2 regions of the Lactococcus sp. NH2-7C genome follow, and region 2 is predicted to be linked to the other one. Evidence: predicted binding sites of a transcription regulator. Region 2 holds the regulator's gene; the other holds the start of a gene.

Region 1 (11,594 bases), 500 kb from region 2:
AAGTATTGCCAACTCCAATGATGAACATCATCAATGGTGGTTCTCACTCAGACGCTCCAATCGCTTTCCAAGAATTCATGATCGTACCAGTTGGTGCACCTACATTCAAAGAAGCACTTCGTTGGGGTGCTGAAATCTTCCACGCTCTTAAGAAAATTCTTAAAGATCGTGGACTTGAAACAGCTGTCGGTGACGAAGGTGGATTCGCTCCTAAATTCGACGGAACTGAAGACGGTGTAGAAACTATCCTTAAAGCAATCGAAGCAGCTGGTTACAAAGCTGGTGAAGATGGCGTTATGATCGGTTTCGACTGTGCATCATCAGAATTCTACGAAAACGGTGTTTACGACTATACTAAATTCGAAGGCGAAGGTGGTAAAAAACTTTCAGCTTCTGAACAAGTTGACTACCTTGAAGAACTCGTTTCTAAATACCCAATCATCACTATTGAAGATGGTATGGACGAAAACGACTGGGATGGATGGAAAATCCTTACAGAACGTCTTGGTAAAAAAGTTCAACTCGTTGGTGACGACTTCTTCGTTACAAATACTAAATATCTTGAACGTGGTATCCGTGAAAATGCTTCAAACGCTATCTTGATCAAAGTTAACCAAATCGGTACTTTGACAGAAACTTTCGAAGCTATTGAAATGGCTAAAGAAGCTGGTTTCACAGCAATCGTTTCTCACCGTTCTGGTGAAACTGAAGATTCAACAATCTCAGATATCGCTGTTGCAACTAACGCTGGTCAAATCAAAACTGGTTCACTTTCACGTACAGACCGTATGGCTAAATACAACCAATTGCTTCGTATCGAAGACCAATTGGCTGAAGTGGCTCAATACAAAGGTCTTAAAGCATTCTACAACCTTAAAAAATAAGGTTTATCAATGAATGATTTAGATATAATCCTTCTCTTTCTTTAGAGAAGGATTATTTTTTATAAAAATACTATACGAAAAAACTACTAGTAAGCTAGTAGTTTTTATTTTATTTAGATTTTTGATAAGAGTCCATCTTCAATCTTATAAACACTGTCACTATTTTTAATCATTCTTTGGTCATGAGTGACCATGATTGTTGCTTTATTCTTTAAATGAGCTTCTTGTCTCAATAATTCAACAACCTGATAAGCGTGTTCAGTGTCTAAACTTGCTGTTGGTTCATCGGCCAAAATTAAATTTGGTTCATTAAAGAGAGCACGAGCAATAGCTGCCCTTTGTCTTTCACCACCAGAAAGGTCACTAGGGTATTTATTTTTAAGGTCTAAGATATCAAGTGACTCAAGAAGTTCATTCCCTTTTTTAGAACTTAATTTTTCATGGTTTATTTTATCAATTAATAGAAATTGCTCTTCAAGTGTTAAATAAGGAATCAAATTTGAGCTTTGTAGGATGAAACCTATCTCTTTAAATCTAAGTTTAGAACGTTTTTTTTCTGACAATGGTGTAAAATCTAAACCATTGATTGAAATATTCCCAGAAGTTGGGCTTTGTAAACCACCTGCAATTGTGAGAAATGTACTTTTTCCTGAACCGGATGGACCAATAATTGAAACAAATTCCCCTTGATTCACTTCTAGATTAATTCCTTTGAGGGCTTGTATTTCATTATGACCACTACCGAATATTTTTTTTACATTGTCCATTTTAAGAATTGTTTTCATTTTTAACCTCCAATGGCTTTTGTTGGATCAATCTTGCGAATGGTGATGATTGAAAAAAGTGACCCAATAATTGACACGATGATAAGAATTAAAGCATACAGCAACCAGTTTGTAAGACTAATTTCAAATGGCATTGCATCCGGCAAGATAAAGCTAGTTCCATAACTTGCTATAAAAGCAACGAAGACGCCAACTAAACTAATGATAAAGCTTTGACCAAGTAAAGAGTTCATTATTATGCGATTTGAAATTCCTTGGGCTTTCATTATGCCAAAAATCGGAACTTTTTGAAGAGTGATCACATACATAAAGACTCCAATAATCAACAGTACAATCAGAAATAAGAAGTAAATCATTGCGCTGAGTGTCATATTTTGAGCAGAATAACCTGGAATATCGTTAATTAAATCAGAAATAGAGATGACTTTATATTGATTTGAAATAGAAGAATCAATCTTAACTTTTCCAGATTTTACAACGATAGCATTAACAGAAGAAGCTGAAGTGCTTTTTTCACCAAATTTGATCTGATTCAAAGCAGAAAACGAGGTATAGATAACAGGCGAGGCAGAATAAGAAGAGGATTTTGAAATTCCGACAATTTTTATTTTAATATTATTATTTCCCACGGAAACTTCTTGACCGATTTTATATCCTTGATTTGCCAGTTTTTTGGAGATAATCATTTCTAAATGATTGTCAGTATATTTTTTCCCTTCAAGAACTTCTGGCATGATTTTAGAGTTATCAGGAAGGGCGATGACAGCGATATTGTCTCGCTCGCTCTTTGATTTACGCATAGAAGTAGAAAACAAAGATAATTCTGAACCATTTTCTACATGAATATGTTCTAAATCGTCAAACGTAATTTGTGAAGCAGAAATAATATTATTTGAACTTGTTGATAAAACGACTTTTTCGGCCTTCCAATCAAGAACGGCTTGTTTAAATTGACTGGCAAGTCCTACAGATAGTCCGGACAGGATAAAGACTACATAAGCGATTAAAAAAATAATAGCTCCGATTAAGGTGTAACGAGCTTTATTATAACGTATTTCTCTTAGTGCTAAAAACATAAAATCTCCTTTCAGTTTTTTCTGTCAGTAATATAATTAAGTAAACCTTCGGTGACTAATTTGATTTCTTTATCATAATTTTCAATAAAAGTTTTCTTAGTCCAATTTTCACTGAATAATCTGTAAACGAGATTATGAACAACTGATTTTAATACTTGTGAAACTGGATTATCATTTTCACTCGCTGGGACAGTTGCTGAACTTTTAGGTTTCCAATCTCTTTCAAGTTCATAAGTCCAATCTAAAAATCGATATTTATAAAGTTGGTATTGAGGGGAATCAATTAAATTTTCAAGAAGGAGATATTTGTATTTATCTAGAGCCTCTTCAATGGAATTATCTCTTAATAAATTAAAAAATAAATCATGAATCTCAAGGGTTTCTTGAGAAAGAATATAGAAATAAGCGTCTTTTAAATCTTCAAAATACTGATAAAAACTTCCCCTCGGAATATCAAGATCTTTTACGATGTGCATGATTTTTGCCTCGTGAAAAGAATGATTTTGAAATTCATTTAAACAAGCATTATATACGCGATTGCGTTTTTCGTCAGATAGACTAAAATAGGTTGATTTAGGCATTTTTTCTCCAATTCATTCAATTTATGACACTGTGTCATTTATTGAATTCTAACAAATAAATTGATTAATATCAATTATTTAAATTTTTAAGCAAAAAAACTACTGACAGTTTTGTCAGTAGTTTTGATAATAAATTTTCTGATAAATAAGTAGTTGACAGCTCTGTCAGTAAAATTAGGAACACTTATTTAGCCAAATCTCTTTCAAGAGCTAATCGTTGAACTTTCATTGTTGCTGTACGAGGAATTTCATCGTAAGCCATGAGAATAGGTTCATTTAAAAATGGCAAATCAACAATTGAAGCCCACCAAGCTGACCAATCCATTTCCGCATTTTCAGCTAGAGCCAAAATAGGTTGTGGTTTGCCTGATTTATCACGAATAATCACAACTTCATCTAAGAAGTCGTGCTGGTCTAATAGAAGATCTTCTATTGCTAAATTAGATTCAATTTTATCAATTAAATCAACTTGTCTGTCGTGTAAAAAGAGAATTCCATCTTCATTCATAAGGCCCCAATCGCCAGTATCCCACCAGTCGCCATAGACTTCTTTATTGAAACGTTCTTCTTCCTTATAGTAAGTCAAAGCTCTTCCTTTCGAGAGGAAGTGGATTCTTCCAGGGGTGCCTGCAGGGCATTCATTCCCATTTTCATCGGCAATACGTGCTTTAGATAATCCAGGCATACCAATTCCCATTTCACGGGCATTAGTGTCTGCTAAAGTTGATAACCGGTGCTTTTTCCAAATCATTGGACCACATTCTGATTGTCCATAAATTTGTAGAAAGACTGGATCTTTTTGATTAGAGGCAGAAAGAAAAGTGTGCATTGTTTCTTTATTAATTGCATCAAAAGTTGAGTGAAGGTAACGAATTGAGGCAAAAATCTCAGGTTCTTGCTTGGCAAGGTTGGCTAGACGGACAAAATCGTTTGGATGAGTTTCAAAAGCATAAGGTTGATGTTTAGCAAAAAGGTCGACAAGATTATCTTTTGCTAAATCATTGAGTGGCATCAAACCAAAACCGAAGGTCATTGCTGATGAAACACCAATATTAAAACGAGAATGAACAGGAGAAATATGGAAAGCTAAGATTTCTTCCTTATCAGGCATCCAATCCATTACAGTTCTTTGAAGCACCCAACGCCAACCCATCGAATTAGCAGAGTGAGCGATTAATTTTGGTACACCAGTTGTTCCAGAAGTATGAGTGAGGTAAGCAATCTCATCACTTGCTAATTGCTGACTGTCAGCAATTTGAGTGGGTTTTTCCAAAGCAAATTTACTGACAGAAAGTTTTTTAGAATCTTCAAGATTCTTCATTTCATTTACAGTTTTGTCAGTGACTTGGTCATAAATGAGCCAAGGATTACCTAAACGTCCAGCTAAAATGTCCATTGTTTCGGCAGGAAGATGATAAGAAATCATTGCTGGAACAGCGCCCAGATAAGAAACAGCAACAGCTAAAAGATAGGTATCAAAGGCACTTGATTTAAAAATAATGACTTTATCAGATTTTTTGATTCCTAGCTCAGACAAGAGACTTGCCTTATCAACAATTGCTTGATGGGTCTTTTTGTAAGTCGTTTCTAGAGCTAGTTCAGGGAAAGCTCCAGCAGCCTCGTCAAAAATAATTGGGCTATCAGGAAACTGTTCAGCTGATTTTTTAAAGTTTAGATACAAATTTAGGGGTTCGTGTTTGAATTTCAAAAAAAATCTCCTCAAGTTAATAAGTTTATTATATCACAAAGTATTCTTTGAACCAATAGATAATGTAAATGTTTTCTTAAGTCGTAGAGAATAAAATACTCGGAAAAAAAGTCTAAAATCTGCTACAATTAAGGGGACACTAAGAGGATTTCAATTCTCTTTAATCAGGAAAAGAAGGGATAGATAGGAAAATGATTAAAAATTATGAACTATCCAACGAAAAAAAATTAATTTCAACCTCTGAAATGAAGAATTTCACCTATGTTCTCAATCCGACACGTGAAGAAATTGGGAATATTTCTGAATACTATGATTTCCCTTTTGACTATTTATCAGGAATTTTGGATGATTATGAAAATGCACGTTTTGAAACAGATGATAATGATAATAATCTGATTCTCTTACAATATCCTGCACTTTCTAATTATGGATAAGTTGCGACTTTTCCATATTCTTTGGTTTGGACTAAAAATGAATCGGTTATTTTAGCACTTAATCATGAAATTGATAATGGCCTAATTTTCGAGCGTGAATATGATTATAAGCGCTACAAGCATCAAGTTATTTTTCAAGTGATGTATCAAATGACACACACTTTCCATGATTATTTGAGAGATTTCCGAACAAGACGTCGCAGACTTGAATTAGGAATCAAAAACTCCACAAAAAATGACCAAATAGTTGATTTAATCGCTATTCAAGCAAGCTTAATATATTTTGAAGATGCCCTGCACAACAATATTCAAGTCCTTCAAAATTTTATTGATTATTTAAGAGAAGATGACGAAGACGGTTTTGCTGAAAAGATTTACGATATTTTTGTCGAAACAGATCAAGCCTATACAGAAACTAAGATTCAGCTCAAATTACTGGAAAATCTACGAGATTTATTCTCAAACATTGTCTCTAATAATTTGAATATCGTGATGAAAATCATGACGTCAGCTACTTTCGTTCTAGGGATTCCAGCAGTAATTGTTGGTTTTTACGGAATGAATGTTCCGATTCCTGGCCAAAATTTTAATTGGATGGTCTGGCTTATTTTAGTTTTGGGAATTTTATTATGTGTTTGGGTCACTTGGTGGTTACATAAAAAAGATATGTTATAAAATGGAGAGAAATCTCCATTTTTTGTTCTTTGTGAAAAAAATAATTAAGGATTGCAGATTACCAAGTTAGCAATGTTTGTTAAAACTATTTTGTGAATTGTTTTTGAAAACGTTTTAAAAAAGTATAACAGATATTAAAATAATTGGAACTGTATTAGTAAAGAATCTGTAATTTCTCTTGAATTCTGTTTGCTATTCTCAAACTGTATGATATAATGAAGTTGTAATTTGAAACAGAAAGAACAAAGGAGATTTCAAAATGAAAACCGAAGTTACGGAAAATATCTTTGAACAAGCTTGGGATGGTTTTAAAGGAACCAACTGGCGTGATAAAGCAAGCGTTACTCGCTTTGTACAAGAAAACTACAAACCATATGATGGTGATGAAAGCTTTCTTGCTGGGCCAACAGAACGTACACTTAAAGTAAAGAAAATTATTGAAGACACGAAAGCTCACTATGAAGAAGTTGGTTTTCCCTTCGATACTGACCGCGTAACCTCTATTGATAAAATCCCTGCCGGATATATCGATGCTAATGATAAAGAACTTGAACTCATCTATGGGATGCAAAACAGTGAACTTTTCCGCTTGAATTTCATGCCTAAAGGTGGACTTCGTGTGGCTGAAAAGATTTTGACAGAACATGGTCTTTCAGTTGACCCAGGTTTGCATGATGTTTTATCACAAACAATGACTTCTGTAAATGATGGAATCTTCCGTGCTTATACTTCAGCGATTCGTAAAGCGCGTCACGCTCATACGGTAACGGGTTTACCAGATGCATACTCGCGTGGACGTATCATTGGTGTTTATGCTCGTCTTGCACTTTACGGTGCTGATTACCTCATGAAGGAAAAAGCAAAAGAATGGGATGCAATCACTGAGATTAACGATGAAAATATCCGTTTAAAAGAAGAAATTAACATGCAATACCAAGCTTTGCAACAAGTTGTAAACTTTGGTGCTTTGTATGGTCTTGATGTTTCACGTCCAGCTATGAACGTAAAAGAAGCAATTCAATGGGTTAATATCGCATATATGGCTGTATGTCGTGTTATTAATGGAGCTGCAACTTCACTTGGACGTGTTCCAATCGTTCTTGATATCTTTGCAGAACGTGACCTTGCTCGTGGAACATTTACTGAACAAGAAATTCAAGAATTTGTTGATGATTTCGTTTTGAAACTTCGTACAATGAAATTCGCTCGTGCAGCTGCTTATGATGAACTTTATTCTGGTGACCCAACATTCATCACAACATCTATGGCTGGTATGGGGAATGATGGACGTCACCGTGTCACTAAAATGGACTACCGTTTCTTGAACACCCTTGATACAATCGGAAATGCTCCAGAACCAAACTTGACAGTTCTTTGGGATTCTAAACTCCCTTACTCATTCAAACGTTACGCAATGTCTATGAGCCACAAACACTCATCTATCCAATATGAAGGTGTTGAAACAATGGCTAAGGATGGATATGGCGAAATGTCATGTATCTCTTGTTGTGTTTCACCACTTGATCCAGAAAATGAAGAAGGACGTCATAACCTCCAATACTTTGGTGCGCGTGTTAACGTCTTGAAAGCAATGTTGACTGGTTTGAACGGTGGTTATGATGACGTTCATAAAGATTATAAAGTATTCGACATTGAACCTGTTCGTGACGAAATCCTTGACTATGATACAGTTATGGAAAACTTTGATAAATCTCTCAACTGGTTGACTGATACTTATGTTGATGCAATGAATATCATTCATTACATGACTGATAAATACAACTATGAAGCAGTTCAAATGGCATTCTTGCCTACTAAAGTTCGTGCTAACATGGGATTTGGTATCTGTGGATTCGCAAATACAGTTGATTCGCTTTCAGCAATTAAATATGCTAAAGTTAAAACATTGCGTGATGAAAATGGCTATATCTACGATTATGAAGTAGAAGGTGATTTCCCTCGTTATGGTGAAGATGATGATCGTGCTGATGATATTGCTAAACTTGTCATGAAAATGTACCATGAAAAATTAGCTTCACACAAACTTTACAAAAATGCAGAAGCTACTGTTTCACTTTTGACAATTACATCTAACGTTGCTTACTCTAAACAAACTGGTAATTCTCCAGTACACAAAGGGGTATTCCTCAATGAAGATGGTACAGTAAACAAATCTAAACTTGAATTCTTCTCACCAGGTGCTAACCCATCTAATAAAGCTAAAGGTGGTTGGTTGCAAAACCTTCGCTCATTGGCTAAATTGGAATTCAAAGATGCAAATGATGGTATTTCATTGACTACTCAAGTTTCACCTCGTGCACTTGGTAAAACTCGCGATGAACAAGTGGATAATTTGGTTCAAATTCTTGATGGATACTTCACACCGGGTGCTTTGATTAATGGTACTGAATTTGCAGGTCAACACGTTAACTTGAACGTAATGGATCTTAAAGATGTTTATGATAAAATCATGCGCGGTGAAGATGTTATCGTTCGTATCTCTGGTTACTGTGTTAATACTAAATACCTCACACCAGAACAAAAACAAGAATTAACTGAACGTGTCTTCCATGAAGTTCTTTCAAACGATGATGAAGAAGTAATGCACACTTCAAACATCTAATTCTTAAAAAATTAATGAATATTTGGTCTGTCAGTTTTACTGACAGACTTTTTTTACGAAAAAATTAATCATAATAGTTAAAAACTATTGTTTTTAGTTTAAGAAAATTAATTTTTATGCTAAAATAGATGAATGAAAATGGTAATTGGATTGACAGGTGGAATTGCGAGTGGGAAATCAACGGTGGTTGATTTTTTGATTTCTGAGGGTTATCAAGTGATTGATGCTGACAAAGTTGTCCGTCAATTACAAGAACCTGGTGGAAAACTTTACAAGGCAATAGTAGAAACTTACGGTTTAGATTTTATTGCTGACAATGGACAGTTAAATCGCGAAAAATTAGGAGCTTTAGTTTTTTCTGATCCAAAGCAGCGTGAGAAATTATCAAACTTACAAGATGAAATTATTCGTACAGAATTATATGATAGACGAGATGACTTATTAAAAAAAATGACTGACAAGTCTGTCAGTAAAAATTTTAATTCAAAGAGTCAAGGAAAAAATCTGTCAGTAAATAAGCCAATATTTATGGATATTCCGTTATTAATTGAATACAATTATACCGGCTTTGATGAAATATGGTTGGTCAGCTTACCTGAAAAAATACAATTAGAAAGACTGATGGCAAGAAATAAGTTTACGGAAGAAGAAGCTAAAAAACGAATTTCCTCACAAATGCCATTGTCAGAAAAACAAAAAGTCGCTGATGTCATTCTGGATAATTCTGGAACGATTGAAGCACTAAAAAAACAAATCCAGCGAGAACTAGCTAGGATAGAAGAACAGAAATAGAGGTGAATCGCACGAAAACAGTTAATTGGAAAAGGAATTTATTTATAACATGGATTGGCTGCTTTTTTGTAGGTTCATCATTTTCACTCGTCATGCCCTTTCTCCCCTTGTATATTCAAGGACTGGGCGTAAGCGGTGGGAATGTTGAACTTTACTCAGGGTTAGCTTTTTCTTTGCCAGCCTTAGCTTCAGGTTTAGTTGCCCCCATTTGGGGACGTCTAGCTGATGAGCATGGGCGTAAAGTGATGATGGTACGTGCCAGTATCGTCATGACCCTAACAATGGGAGGAATAGCTTTTGTCCCTAATGTTTGGTGGTTACTTGGATTACGTTTGCTAATGGGATTTTTCTCAGGCTATATCCCTAACTCAACAGCAATGATTGCTTCACAAGCTCCAAAAGATAAATCAGGCTATGCCCTGGGAACATTAGCAACGGCAATGGTTTCTGGAACACTGATTGGTCCTTCAGTTGGTGGGTTATTAGCTGAGTGGTTTGGCATGGCAAATGTTTTTTTGATTGTCGGCGCTCTGTTAGCCTTAGCAACTTTACTGACCATTTTCTTTGTTCATGAAAACTTTGAACCGATTGCTAAAGGTGAAATGTTATCTAGTAAAGAAATTATCAATAAAGTCAGTAACAAACAAATTCTTTTTGGATTATTAGTTACAACATTTATTATTCAAATCACCTCGCAATCCATTGAACCATTTGTGACCCTGTATATCAAAACGTTGACGACAAGCACGAATAATTTGATGTTTATTTCAGGTCTAATTGTGTCAGCAGTTGGATTATCAGCAATGTTATCATCAAGTTTTCTAGGACGCTTGGGAGATAAATACGGTTCGCATCGTTTAATTTTGATTGGGCTTGTTTTTACATTTATTATTTATTTACCCATGGCTTTTGTGCAAAGTCCGCTCCAACTTGGGATATTACGCTTCCTTCTTGGATTTGGAACTGGTGCCTTGATGCCGTCAGTAAATTCTTTACTTTCAAAAATTACCCCCAAAGAAGGTGTCAGCAGAATTTTTGCTTACGCACAAATGTGCTCTAATTTAGGAATGGTAACAGGTCCATTGGTCGGATCAGCAATTGCAGGTTATATCAGTTATCGAGCAGCAATTGTAGGGACAAGTCTTTTTGTCATTGTTAATATTATTTGGTCCTTTATTAATTTCCGAAAATATCTGCGGAAACGGAGTATTATGGAATGAGAGTAAAAATCACATTAATTTGTAGTTCTTGTGGGAATAAAAATTATATTAGTAGTAAAAATAAAGCAACCCATCCGGAAAAAGTTGAAACAATGAAGTTTTGTCCCAAAGAACGAATTGTTACACTTCATCGTGAAGGTTAGACAGCAAGAATTATCTTGCTGTTTTTTTATTTATAATAAGTTTTTACTATGTACACTTATTAAGAATTGTGATAATATTATATAATAAAGTAAACAATATTTCATTAGAGGTGTTTTATGCAAAAAAAGACATTATTTTTTCATTATAATAGCAGTTGATGGAGACAGAAAAAAATTTTAATCATAATTTTGTGGACTATTTATAAAAGAAAAAATTCAGTTTAAAAAATATATTCGGAAATACCTTATCTTTGGGTGGTAGAAACTTATAAGCACTTTGAAAATCTTTATAAATTATTCAACTCATGCTATAATAATATGAATGAGGAAAAAAAGATAATGAATTTAAATAAGAATAATTTTTTAAACTACTCTATATTGATTCCATACCTAATTCTTGCAGGAATTGGTATTGTAATGGTTTTTTCAACCACGGTTCCTGATCAGTTACAAAAAGGATTAAATCCTTATAAATTAGTAATTAACCAAACAGCATTCGTATTATTGAGTCTCATTATGATTGCAGTGATTTACCGTCTGAAACTTAGAGCCCTTAAGAATAGAAAAATGATAGGAACAATAATGGTTATTTTGATTCTGTCATTAATATTTTGTAGAATAATGCCTTCCAGTTTTGCTCTGACAGCACCCGTAAATGGAGCAAGAGGTTGGA
Region 2 (11,594 bases):
GTATTTTCAATAGCGCCTAAGCCATTGGCCAATCGAACCTGAATCCTATCACTTAAATATGCTTCTGATACATGATTCTTAGCAATTTCAAAGGGCCCTTTGACAACTTCTCCCGCTACGGCAAAATTAATCACGGCTTTTTGCATCAAATAAGTTGGTAAATAAGCATGATCTGAACCAATATCAGCAAGTCTTGCACCATTATCAACATAGTCAGCTACTGCTTTCAAACGTTTTGAAAGTTTAATTTCATTCATTTTTTAAATATTTCTTTCCAAATTTACAATAATCTAAAACAGGACAATCTGCACATTTCGGCTTTTTGGCTGTACAATGATAACGCCCAAAGAAAATGAGATGGTGATGTGCTTGTACCCATTTTTCTTGCGGAATCAGCTTCATCAACTTTTCTTCAACTTCTAAAACTGTTGCTTTTTGGGGAACGATATCCAAACGTTTAGAAACTCGTTCAACATGTGTATCAACAGCAATCCCCGGAATTCCGTAGGCTTCTGCTAAAACAACATTTGCTGTTTTTCGACCCACCCCCGGTAAAGTTTGTAAAACCTTTTTATCCTTTGGCAAATCAGGCAAAAGGTCGCCAAAGTCGGTCACTAACATCTGTGATGTCCGTAAAATATTTTTAGCTTTAGTCTTGTAGAGGCCAATTGTTCGAATCAGTTTCTCAATTTCTTCCACTTTTGCCTGAGACATTGTTTGTGCATCTGGAAAAGCCGCAAACAGAGCAGGGGTCGCCTTATTAACCCCCTTGTCAGTTGCTTGAGCAGATAAAATCGTCGCAATCAACAGTTGAAAAGGAGTTTCCCACTCTAATTCTCCGTGAGCTTGCGGAAACATGTCCTCAATAATTTCTAAAGCTTCAAGATATCTTTTTTTACTTAACATCATGCACGTCCATTATCTCTATTAACTATTCCATGGTCCATCCAAAGGAATATAAAAATCTTCTTGTGGTTTCTTTCTTTTGGCTTCTTCACGTTCAATCTGTCGACTCTCAATTGCTTGAATAGAATTCACCCCATCATTTTTCCAATTTCGCAAAATAGCTTTAATGTAATTCAAAGACACCTTACGATTGAGAACTGCTTCACGCAAAGCTTGTTTAATCAACGAAAAATCATAACCATCTTCAAAAAGCCAAGCTCTCAATTCTTCCATTTGTACAGGAGAGATCATGCCCATTTCTGCTTCAAACATGCTAACTAATTCTTTAAGCTGCCCCTCTTCTTGAACTTTTTCATTCTCTGGAGTTGAACTAGCAACAGCACCATCCAAAATTTCATCTAAGTGCTTAAAGGCTGGACTAACATCAAAGAAAGTTTCCATTTCTCCGTCAATTTCAATTAAAGTCACCTTCATTGCTCCAAATTTGGACAGATTATCAATGGCCTGATTGACCTCCGATAATTTTTTACCTGTTTTTTCAGCAATTTCACTAGGTGCAATATCTTGATTTTCAAAAAAGTATAACCAAATCAAAAAATCAAAAGCAGAAGGGAAAAGCTTACTAAAATGTGCTAAAATCACATTTGGTAAGACAAGATGCCCTTTGCTATATTCATCGTAATAATTCATAGAACTATTATAGCATATCGCGTCATTATGGTTCAATGAACTTCACATAAAAACTACTTAAATCAGTTAAACTTTAGAAAATTTTTAATCAATTATTTTATACTATTTAATTTCAGACCTTAATTTCCTAAAGCATTTATTTTCTTCAATTACATTTTTGTAAGAATTTAGCAAGCAAATCCTTGATATACTATACTTATAAACAAAAGGACATTTGAAAGGAAATAAACAATGAAAACACAAACAGAAAAAATTACTCAAAAAGTAGAAAATGAAAAATCAATCAAAGATAATTTAGAAATTATCCACTCACTTAATGACTTACTCTACAACGGTTCTTTATACTGATGTAAAGTAACACAAAAAAAGGACCTATGAAAATTAATTTCTTAGGTCTTTTTTTATTATTTCGCTTGATAGACTATTTTTCCATCACATATTGTGTATTTAACTTGTCCTTGAACTTTCTGTTTAATAAATGGAGAATTGGTCGCCTTGGAGTCAAATGTTTCACCGACCTGATAGTCATTTTCAGCGTCAAAAATGACGAGGTCAGCTGGTCCATTTTCTGCGAGGTAACCTGCATCAAAATTATAAAGTTTAGCTGGATTAACTGTCATTTTTGTCAGTAATTCACTGAGTGTCAAATGGCCTTTTGCGACTAAGTTTGTCAAGCCAAGTTGCAATGAAGTTTCTAATCCAATCATTCCTGAAGGCGCCTTATCAAGGCTGACATTTTTCTCTTCATGAGTATGTGGAGCATGGTCTGTGGCGATGACATCAATCGTTCCATCTTTCAATCCCTCAATTATTTTACCGATATCAGTAGTTCTACGCAATGGTGGGTTGAGTTTAGCATTGGTCCCTTGCTCAAAAATCATTTGTTCTGTAATCGAAAAATGTTGTGGAGTCACTTCTGCTGTGATTTTTGCTCCTAAATTTTTGGCAAATCGCACCACTTCAACAGATTCTCCAGCTGATAAATGTTGAATGTGCAAGCGAGCGCCTGTTTCGTAAGCAATCATAGTATCACGCGCCATCATGCTGTATTCTGAAACAGTCGGTGCCCCTGTGAAGCCACATTTATGAGCCACTTCGCCATCATTCACTCCTAAAGTTCCAATCAAATTTGGGTCTTCTTCATGAATTGAAATCAGGCTGTCAGTTAATTTCGCTTTTTGCAGAGCTTTACGTAAAACACCAGCATCTGTCAGTGGAATACCATCATCAGAAAAGCCGATTGCTCCTGCTTTAATGAGTTCATCAAATTCTGTTAAATGCTCTCCATCAAAATCTTGCGTAATTGACCCAACTGTATCAATCTTAATATCTTCTTTGTCAGCAATTTCTAAAGTTTCTGTCAGTACTTTTGGCGTAGATAAAATAGGTTTTGTATTTGCCATCATAACTACTCTTGTAAAACCACCAGCCGCAGCTGATTTTGCACCGCTATGAATCGTTTCTTTATGTGTTTGTCCTGGTTCACGAAAATGAACATGAACATCAATTAAACCAGGGGCAACGACTAATCCCCTTGCATCAACAATTTCTGCATTTTCTACTGACAAATTTAAGCCGATTTTTACTATCTTGTCATTTTCAATCAGAATATCTAACACTTCATCTCGATTTGATTTGGGGTCAACAAGTCGTCCATTTTTAATTAATAAAGTCATTTTCTCCCTTTCATAAATTACTGACAGAACAATCAGCTTTGCTGACTTGTTCATTTATCCTCCGATTCAATGTCTCCTTTTGGTCGCATTGAACTGACAGCTGTTCCAGAACCTAATTATTTACTGACAGGCTCTTTGAATTTCTGTCAGTAAATTAATTTTGCCAAGTTTCTTGATTTTCTTTGAACTTTTTAAGTAATTCTAATTCTTCTTTTGTCACATAACCCGTTTCTTTAGCAATTTCAATCAATTCAGAATAAGTTGTCAATGTGGCTAATTGAACACCAGCCTCAGCAAATTTACGGCTTGCTTTTTCTAATTCATAAGTGAAAATTGCAACCACACCAAGAACATCAGCACCTTCACGTTCAGCAGCTGCAACAGCTTCTAAAACTGAACCACCAGTCGAAATCAAATCTTCAACCACAACCATTTTTTGGCCTTTTGCCACACGTCCCTCAACCTGATTTCCTGCTCCATGGTCTTTTGGTTTACTACGAATATAAGCAAATGGCAATTTAAGATAGTCAGCAATTATTGCACCATGAGGAATTCCTGCTGTAGCAGTTCCTGCAATGACTTCAACTTCTGGAAATTCCGCTTTAATCAATTCTGCAAAAGCACCTTCGATTTGGCTTCTAACTTCCGGATAAGCTAAGGTCACCCGATTATCAGTATATATTGGTGACTTAATTCCTGAAGCCCAAGTAAAAGGTTGACTTGGTGAGAGACTGACCGCTTTAATTTCTAATAAATCTGCAGCAATGGCTTTTGATATTGACATAATTTCTCCTTCTAGTTTACTGACAGAACCATCAGCAAAGCTGACAGTTCATTTTTCTACCGATTCAATAATTCCCTTTGGTCATATTGAACTGACAGAACTACCGTAGCGAGTATAGATAACGTGCAGCCCAATCCTGGTTGTTGTCAGCAATAAAAAACACTTGCCAAGAATCCTAGCAAGTGTAAAAAGTATCAAAACAAATTCACTTTTACTGACAGAAAATCCTGTCAGTAAAAATAGAATCAATTTTTCCTGATTTCAACCTTGCTAGCCTCTCTGGACTAGTTTAAAAGTTATATTGTTTATTAGTTTAACAAACTTGAGCCAGATTTGCAAGTCTTATTTTTTCGACTTATGATAATTGGAATCAAAAAACATTGTAATAATATTGAATGCAACCATAGACAAACCAACCCATTTCATTTTATTATCAGCCGAATAGTTTGTATAAAAATACCAAGCCAAAACCATAAAAAGAAATCTTAAGATAACATCTGCTAAAAATATAAATTTTTTCATTAAATTCCCTCAATGATTGAAAGCAAATTCTACGTCCATAAGCTCTTTTCTCTTTTCTTTTATTTAGATTTCCTATAAGCTTTAATTGCTTCTGGTATGATAATAAGAAGCAGAACAGCAATATAAAATATTTGTACTAAAATATTTTGATGAAAGAAAAATATACTTATGCTTGCACTTATCACAAGCACTCCTTTAAAAATTGGTAAGATTCTTTTCATAGCTAAACCTCCAAATGCTTATTGGAATTGAACCATTTCTATCAACCCCCAGCCCTAACCCCTATCATTTATTTCTATGAAAAGTTTGCATGATAAGACTTAAAATGCTAAGAATTACTGCAATACTTGCAAAAATATATTTAAGTATACTAAGGCCATTTGGAAAAATTAAAATTAAAACACCGAGTATTACGGCAAATATACTACTCAGATATTGTACGATTCTTATACTCTTTTTAGTAATCATTGCCATTCAAACCCCCAGACTCCTCCACTTGGCATTCCAGCAGTAAAATTAAATACTATGCCTCCTGGAGTTTTAGTTAATGCTGTGCCAATAAGATATGAGACACCACTAATAAAGCTACAATACACCGCTGCTTGAGGAAGCTTAAGCCCTAAAACTCCTGCTAAAGCGCCTGCTGCTTCGGCTGAGTGAACACCCTTTTGTCCAATTTTCCGTGCCAATGTACGGGAAACTCCTAAACGAGTTCCCCACCAATAAGTATGTAAATAGGTCTTCCCCTCATGATAGATTGTGATTAGAGTTGCTTGACTATCGCTAGCTATTTCTTCTGCAGTTTTCGGACTATCTCCAATTACAACTGAATTCCCGTCTTGCACCACATTGGCTTTAGGCACTTCTAAAATAGTCTGCTTCAAAGAGACATTTGATTGCGAAATCAATTTATCAAGCTCTGTCAATTCAAGCTTTGTCGCATTTATTGGTAAAGTCTTTTGATTTATTGAAAATTGACCAGTTTTTGAATCTAAGATAACAGCATTATTGAAACGATTGATAAATGCCGAATTAATTTGACCATTATTCGTCGTTGGCGTAGTTGGTTGGCTTACTGTCAACAAGTCAATATCACCAGAATAGTTTGAAACTTGATTTACATTTTTAGCTTCGAGTTTTTGTGATGAGACCTTATTGTGTGCAGATTGGGCAAGCCCAAGACTTCCACCCGTTACGAGTAAAATTGTTAGACTTGAAAATACTAGATTATTTTTTAAATGTGACATATTTTTTCTCCTTTTTGAGATGCGATGCAAATCAATAGAGATTTTGCATCACTGCTACGGTGACATTTCTTCTTTCAATATTTTTAGCCCTCCTTTTACCATTCTGAGTGAGCGACACTCAAGATTCATGAATCATTTTCTAAACTGATTATATCAAATCAAACTGCCCCAAAAGGCCTTTTCCGAAATCTCGGAAAAATTTTTTATAAAAAATAAAAAGGGAACTCAAATCCCTTTTATATCCCACTAGTTTTTTACAGATTCATCAAATATTTTTTGATAATAAGCCTTCATCTCTGGCAAACCCAATTCATCAAAAAGACGGATAGAACTCTCCATTTTAGCTTTCCCATCGACAGTTTTGTCAGATTTATAAAGCAATAAACCAAGAGTAAAGCGAGACATATTACGGCAAAATAAATCCTTTTTATAAGGTATTAAAGCAATATTAACATCTTCCAAGAGTTTTTGAGCAATGGAATATTTATTCTCACTAATATACTTTACAGCTGCTCGGCAAACAATTTGGACAATTTTTTCCCGATATTTTTTAACTTTGAGATAATGCAAATTTTCTTTCCAAAAGTCTTTCATCAAAGAGAGAGTCAAACGGGTATTCAAGTGTTCTACAACAAACGAAAGAATACTTAACTCAAAATATGACCAAACTTCGATATTAAACATTAAATCAGTAACTTCAACTTCTTCTCGCTCTGTCAATCCATAAAGCAAATTTTGAGTCGCTAGAAATATCATTCGATTTCCTTGTTCATTATCATATTTTCCAGCTTCACTATTAATCGCTTTTAATTTTACAGTATCTTGCATATAATTCGCATCTTCAATTTCATCACAAATCTCAACAAAATAATCAGAATGGTAATTGTTAAAAAAATATTCAAACTCAGAAACCTCAATATGCATTAATTCTAAAGCTGCATCTAATTTATCAAATCTAAGAATAGACTTTCCACTTTCAAAATCTGAAAGTGATGATTTTGACAAACCTACTTTTTCAAAGTCAGTTAATCTAAAGTTTCGTTGTGTTCGTAAATCATAGAAAATTTCTCCCATCAAAGAGATTGTTCTATTGCTTTTTACCATTCCACATTCCAGCATTTCAATTTATTTTGATTAAATTGTACTACTTTTTACCAAAAAAGCAATGATTGTTTCGCTTTATTTAAATATAGGATTTTTAGATTACAAAATAAAAAAACGCAAAGCTTTCAAGCTTCGCGTTTTAGCATATTTACACTAAATTCTCTTCACAACACTTACAAATTTTCCAATTCTTCCATCGCTTCTAAAAGAGTCATTTCTATCTCATCTTTTTCATCACTAAAGAGGTCAATTTCAGCTTGTAATTCTCCTAATTTAACAAAATCAGCGGTATTTTCTTGCATTTCCAATAATAGAGCTGCAATTTTTGCTTCCAAATCGGCTAGTTTCTCTTCACAAGCCTTGATTTCGCGTTCTACTTTACGTCGATTCTTTTGAGCTTCTTTCTGGGCTGTAAAATCTTGTTGACCTAAACTTTCTACCGGCTCCCCATTTTCTGAAGAATTAGTCTCAGCTTGTACTTCTGCTTTTTTCTCGACATAATAATCATAATCTCCCAAGAATTCTGTGCTTCCTTCGGGAGCAATTTCTAAAACTTTGGTGGCTACTCTATTGATGAAGTAGCGGTCATGAGAAACAAACAAGATTGTCCCCGGAAAATCAATCAAAGCATTCTCCAAGACCTCACGTGAATCAATATCCAAGTGGTTGGTTGGTTCATCTAAAACTAAAAAGTTATCGTGATCCATTGCTAATTTAGCAAGTAAGAGACGGGCTTTTTCGCCACCAGAAAGCATTCCAACCGTTTTCTTTACATCATCTCCACTAAAAAGAAAAGCTCCGAGCATATTACGAATTTCAACTTCATTAAGTAGGCGATGCTCATTCCATAATTCGTCTAAGACAGTATTTGAAGCAGTCAATCTCCCTTGTTCTTGGTCATAATAACCCAAAGTAACATTGGCTCCCAATTTTGCTTGACCTGCTAAAAATGGAATCTGACCAACAATTGACTTAATCAATGTTGTTTTACCTACTCCATTTGGCCCAACAATAGCAAGGGATTCACCTTTACGCTCGTCAATGTTAATCGGTCCAGAGAGACGATTATCTTCATAACCCACCGTTGCTTCTGAAACGGTTAAAACAACATTTCCAGACGTTTTTTCAGGAGTAAAAGTAACATTGGCCGATTTATCATCACTTGTTGGTGCGTCTAAACGCTCCATTTTCTCCAACTTTTTACGACGCGATTGCGCCATTTTAGTCGTCGAAGCACGAACTAAATTTCTGGCAACATAGTCCTCTAATTTTGCAATTTCTTTTTGTTGTTTTTCAAAATTCTTGAGTTCTAACAAGAGTTTTTGCTCTCTTTGTTCGACATAACGAGAATAATTTCCAGAAAAACGAGTCAATTCTCCTCTAGATAATTCCAAAACCTCATTAACCACTTTATCCAAAAAGTAGCGGTCATGACTGACAATTAATAAACTACCTTCGTAATTTTTAAGGTAATTTTCAAGCCAAGCTAGAGTCTCAATGTCCAAGTGGTTAGTTGGTTCATCCAAAATCAAAAGTTGTGGTCTTTCAAGCAACATCTTAGCAAGAGCCAGACGTGTTTTTTGTCCCCCTGATAAACTTGAAATTTCTCTTTCCCACATTGTTTCATCAAAACGAAAACCATTTAAGACAGACTTAATTTCAGATTCATAAGTAAATCCATTTTTCATCCGAAATTCTTCTGATAAAGCATCATAACGTTTCATCAGAACAGTCAATTCGTCCCCAGCAAGTTCTCCCATTTGCAATTCCATCTGACGCAATTGTTTTTCCATTTGGCGAAGCGAGTCAAAAACGGAGAGCATTTCGGCAAAAATTGTCCGTGACGAATTCAATCCAGTATCTTGTGCCAAATAGTTCATTGTTAAATCTTTTGTTTTAGATACAGTACCGCGACTCGCTTCTTCAACTCCAGCGATAATTTTAAGCAAAGTAGACTTACCAGCTCCATTTCGGCCAACCAGAGCAATTCTTGAATGGTCTTGTAAACTAAAATTGATATTTTCAAATAAGACATCGCCACCAAAAGTGCGTGCAATTCCATTCCCTTGCAGTAAAATCATGATATTTATCCTCTTCGTTATATCTCAAGGCTTATTGCTTGATACTTCTTCATTTTTTCTTTTCTCAGAAAAGCATTCTTTCTATTATAGCATTTAAGCTAAGTTTTTTGTAGTTTTTCTAAACGTTCAATATTAAAAAGCCTATCTTCTTGATAGACTTATTTAAAAATAAAATTAGACTAAGATTAATCTTTCACGCAATTCTATCCTTCTGACTTCTGGTGGAATAAACGCTCTGATTCCATCCTCATTAAAACCAATCAATAAGCAATCCTCATCGAAAATTAATGGTCGTTTTAGAAGACGTGGATTTTCTTGAATGAGTACGAAAGCTTCTTCGAGCACCAGTTCATCGAAATTATAATTTAAAGCTGAATAGGCTTTTCCTCTTTTCGCAATTATATCTTCCAGTCCATTCTCTGTCAGGGATAAAATTTTAATTAAATCATCTTTCTTCATGACATCTTTTGATAAATTAATTTCTTCAAATTCAATGTGATGTTTACGTAACCATTTTTTAGCTTTTCTACAAGATGAACAAGAACCACTAAGATAAATTTTAATCATATTTTCTCCCTATCTATTTTTCATATTTCTATTCTAACATGAAAGCGCGTTAATTAAAAGAGTAAAATAAATGTTTTTTTATAATTATAATTTATTTCTCATTTTATTTGCGTTATTTATTCCTTTTGTTTGATAATTTCACAAATTTTTGATAAAATTATCACAAAGAAACTGATTATTAATTAGTTTTAATAAAATCGAATTAAATTTTTGAGGTATAACAATGACTGATCATAAACCAAGCAAAAGCTTACCTAAAGCAACTGCAAAACGATTGCCACAGTACTACAGACTATTTAAAAGTCTTGTTGAAGAAAATGTGACACGCACAAATTCACAACTTATTTCAGAAAAAATTGGGGTAGATGCTGCTACAATTCGCCGTGATTTCTCTTTATTTGGTGAATTAGGGCGAAGAGGATACGGTTATGAAACTAAAGTTCTACGTGATTTCTTCGGAGAACTCCTTGGTCAAGATCAAGAAACGCATATTGCTCTAATTGGTGTCGGAAACCTTGGTCGTGCATTGCTTCATTATCAATTCCAAGATAGAAACAAAATGAGAATCACGCAAGCCTATGATATTTCTGGTAATCCTTTAGTCGGAACACAAACAGATGATGGAATTCCAATTTATAATATTTCTGATTTAGAAAAAAATGTTAAAAAATCGGATATCAAAACAGCAATTCTCTCTGTTCGTAAAGAAAATGCCCAAGAAGTTGTTGACACTCTAGTCAAAGCTGGTATCAAAGGTTTCCTAAACTTTGCCCCAATTCGGTTGAAAGTCCCTTCAGATGTGGTTGTTCAATCAATTGATTTAACTAAGGAGTTGCAAACTCTATTATTTTTCATGAACGGTAACAAACAAGAATAGAATAAATATAAAATAAAAACGGCTTAATATAGCCGTTTTTCCTATTTTTAAAACAACTAAAAAATATAGAAATAAAAAACTCGTACAACAAAATTACAACATATCATTATGTTTCTGATAGTATTGTTGTAAATTTACAACAAACAAAAAACCCTGACCGAAGTCAGGGTTAATTTTACTATTTTAATATTTTAATAATTTAAAGTTTGACCAGCATAAATCAAATTAGGATTTGAAATACCATTCATTGAAACTAGACTTTGAACTGTTGTTCCTAAACGGCTGGCAATTGATGAAAGGTTATCTCCAGAACGTACGGTGTAAGTTCGTGCTGTAGCCCCAGATTGACCGCCTGTGAAGCGAATAACTTGACCAGTGTAAATGATGTTCGGATTAGATAAACTGTTCTGACGAGCCAATTCTTGCCAGTTTGTGCCCCAATTTGAAGCAATTACACTCAAAGTATCGCCTGATTGGACGATATGAGTTTGAGTCTTTCCAGTTGAATTACTTCCGCCTGTATCTAGCGCTTGAACATCACTTGCCGCAACCCAGCTCATGATATTATCAAGCAAGACTTTATTGCCTGATTTTTGAAGGACTTTATAGGCATTTTCCTTAACCCATTTAGGAATTGCTTGTCCCGTTGAGTAATTCGTGGCACTGAACTTGATTGTGACAGTCATTCCTTCTTGGATTTCACTTGGCGTCACTTCGGTGGCATCTTTACCGTCATCAGTAGCTGGTGTGTCAGTATCAGGTTTAGTTGCGTTTCCGTCTTCATAACCTTTGTCAGTAATTCCTGTTAAATCCACATTACCATCAAGTCCGCCAGCAACATAAGTTGATGTGAACTGGAATACTGATATTCCATCCATACTTGGGAAAAAGCTATAGTTTGGAACTGGTGTTACTTCATAGTTTGGATAAGCCGCAATCCATAGTGAGTTAGGGAATTCTTTGATGATTTGCTTATAATTGACATTTGCCAAAGTGTAAGGCTTATAAGAATAATACATTGGAGTATATCCAGCTGCTTTTACACGTCGCATTCCATAAAGAATCGCATCAGTATTGGCCTGTTTATCTCCACTTGCTCCACTTTCATAGTCCAATGCTACAATAGAATTTTTAGGCGTT

The links. Region 2 encodes Rex, which represses fermentation and respiration genes when NADH is low (regulators of the CRP and FNR family bind a similar motif). Its sites were predicted from a motif close to TTGTGAANTANTTCACAA; they were not measured.
Region 1: the regulator Rex is predicted to act here: its motif matches at 6,173-6,190, upstream of pflB (formate C-acetyltransferase).

Annotation. Positions count from the first base shown of each region.
Region 1 is NZ_CP124538.1:2,109,043-2,120,636, forward strand. Features, by position in the region: gene eno (surface-displayed alpha-enolase) at 1-884, shown strand, start outside; gene QJV49_RS10705 (ABC transporter ATP-binding protein) at 998-1,669, opposite strand; gene QJV49_RS10710 (ABC transporter permease) at 1,672-2,745, opposite strand; gene QJV49_RS10715 (TetR/AcrR family transcriptional regulator) at 2,757-3,326, opposite strand; gene QJV49_RS10720 (class I adenylate-forming enzyme family protein) at 3,511-5,034, opposite strand; partial or broken gene QJV49_RS10725 (magnesium transporter CorA family protein) at 5,226-6,143, shown strand; gene pflB (formate C-acetyltransferase) at 6,403-8,766, shown strand; gene coaE (dephospho-CoA kinase) at 8,899-9,558, shown strand; gene QJV49_RS10740 (multidrug efflux MFS transporter) at 9,561-10,778, shown strand; gene rpmG (50S ribosomal protein L33) at 10,775-10,921, shown strand; gene QJV49_RS10750 (FtsW/RodA/SpoVE family cell cycle protein) at 11,261-11,594, shown strand, end outside.
Region 2 is NZ_CP124538.1:18,293-29,886, reverse strand. Features, by position in the region: gene QJV49_RS00180 (tRNA (adenine(22)-N(1))-methyltransferase TrmK) at 1-257, opposite strand, end outside; gene nth (endonuclease III) at 250-906, opposite strand; gene QJV49_RS00170 (DnaD domain-containing protein) at 928-1,596, opposite strand; gene QJV49_RS00165 (dihydroorotase) at 2,001-3,272, opposite strand; gene pyrE (orotate phosphoribosyltransferase) at 3,427-4,056, opposite strand; gene QJV49_RS00155 (hypothetical protein) at 4,037-4,165, shown strand; gene QJV49_RS00150 (hypothetical protein) at 4,638-4,799, opposite strand; gene QJV49_RS00145 (hypothetical protein) at 5,043-5,825, opposite strand; gene QJV49_RS00140 (XRE/MutR family transcriptional regulator) at 6,072-6,929, opposite strand; gene QJV49_RS00135 (ABC-F family ATP-binding cassette domain-containing protein) at 7,103-9,010, opposite strand; gene QJV49_RS00130 (Spx/MgsR family RNA polymerase-binding regulatory protein) at 9,185-9,577, opposite strand; gene QJV49_RS00125 (redox-sensing transcriptional repressor Rex) at 9,801-10,454, shown strand; gene QJV49_RS00120 (LysM peptidoglycan-binding domain-containing protein) at 10,646-11,594, opposite strand, start outside.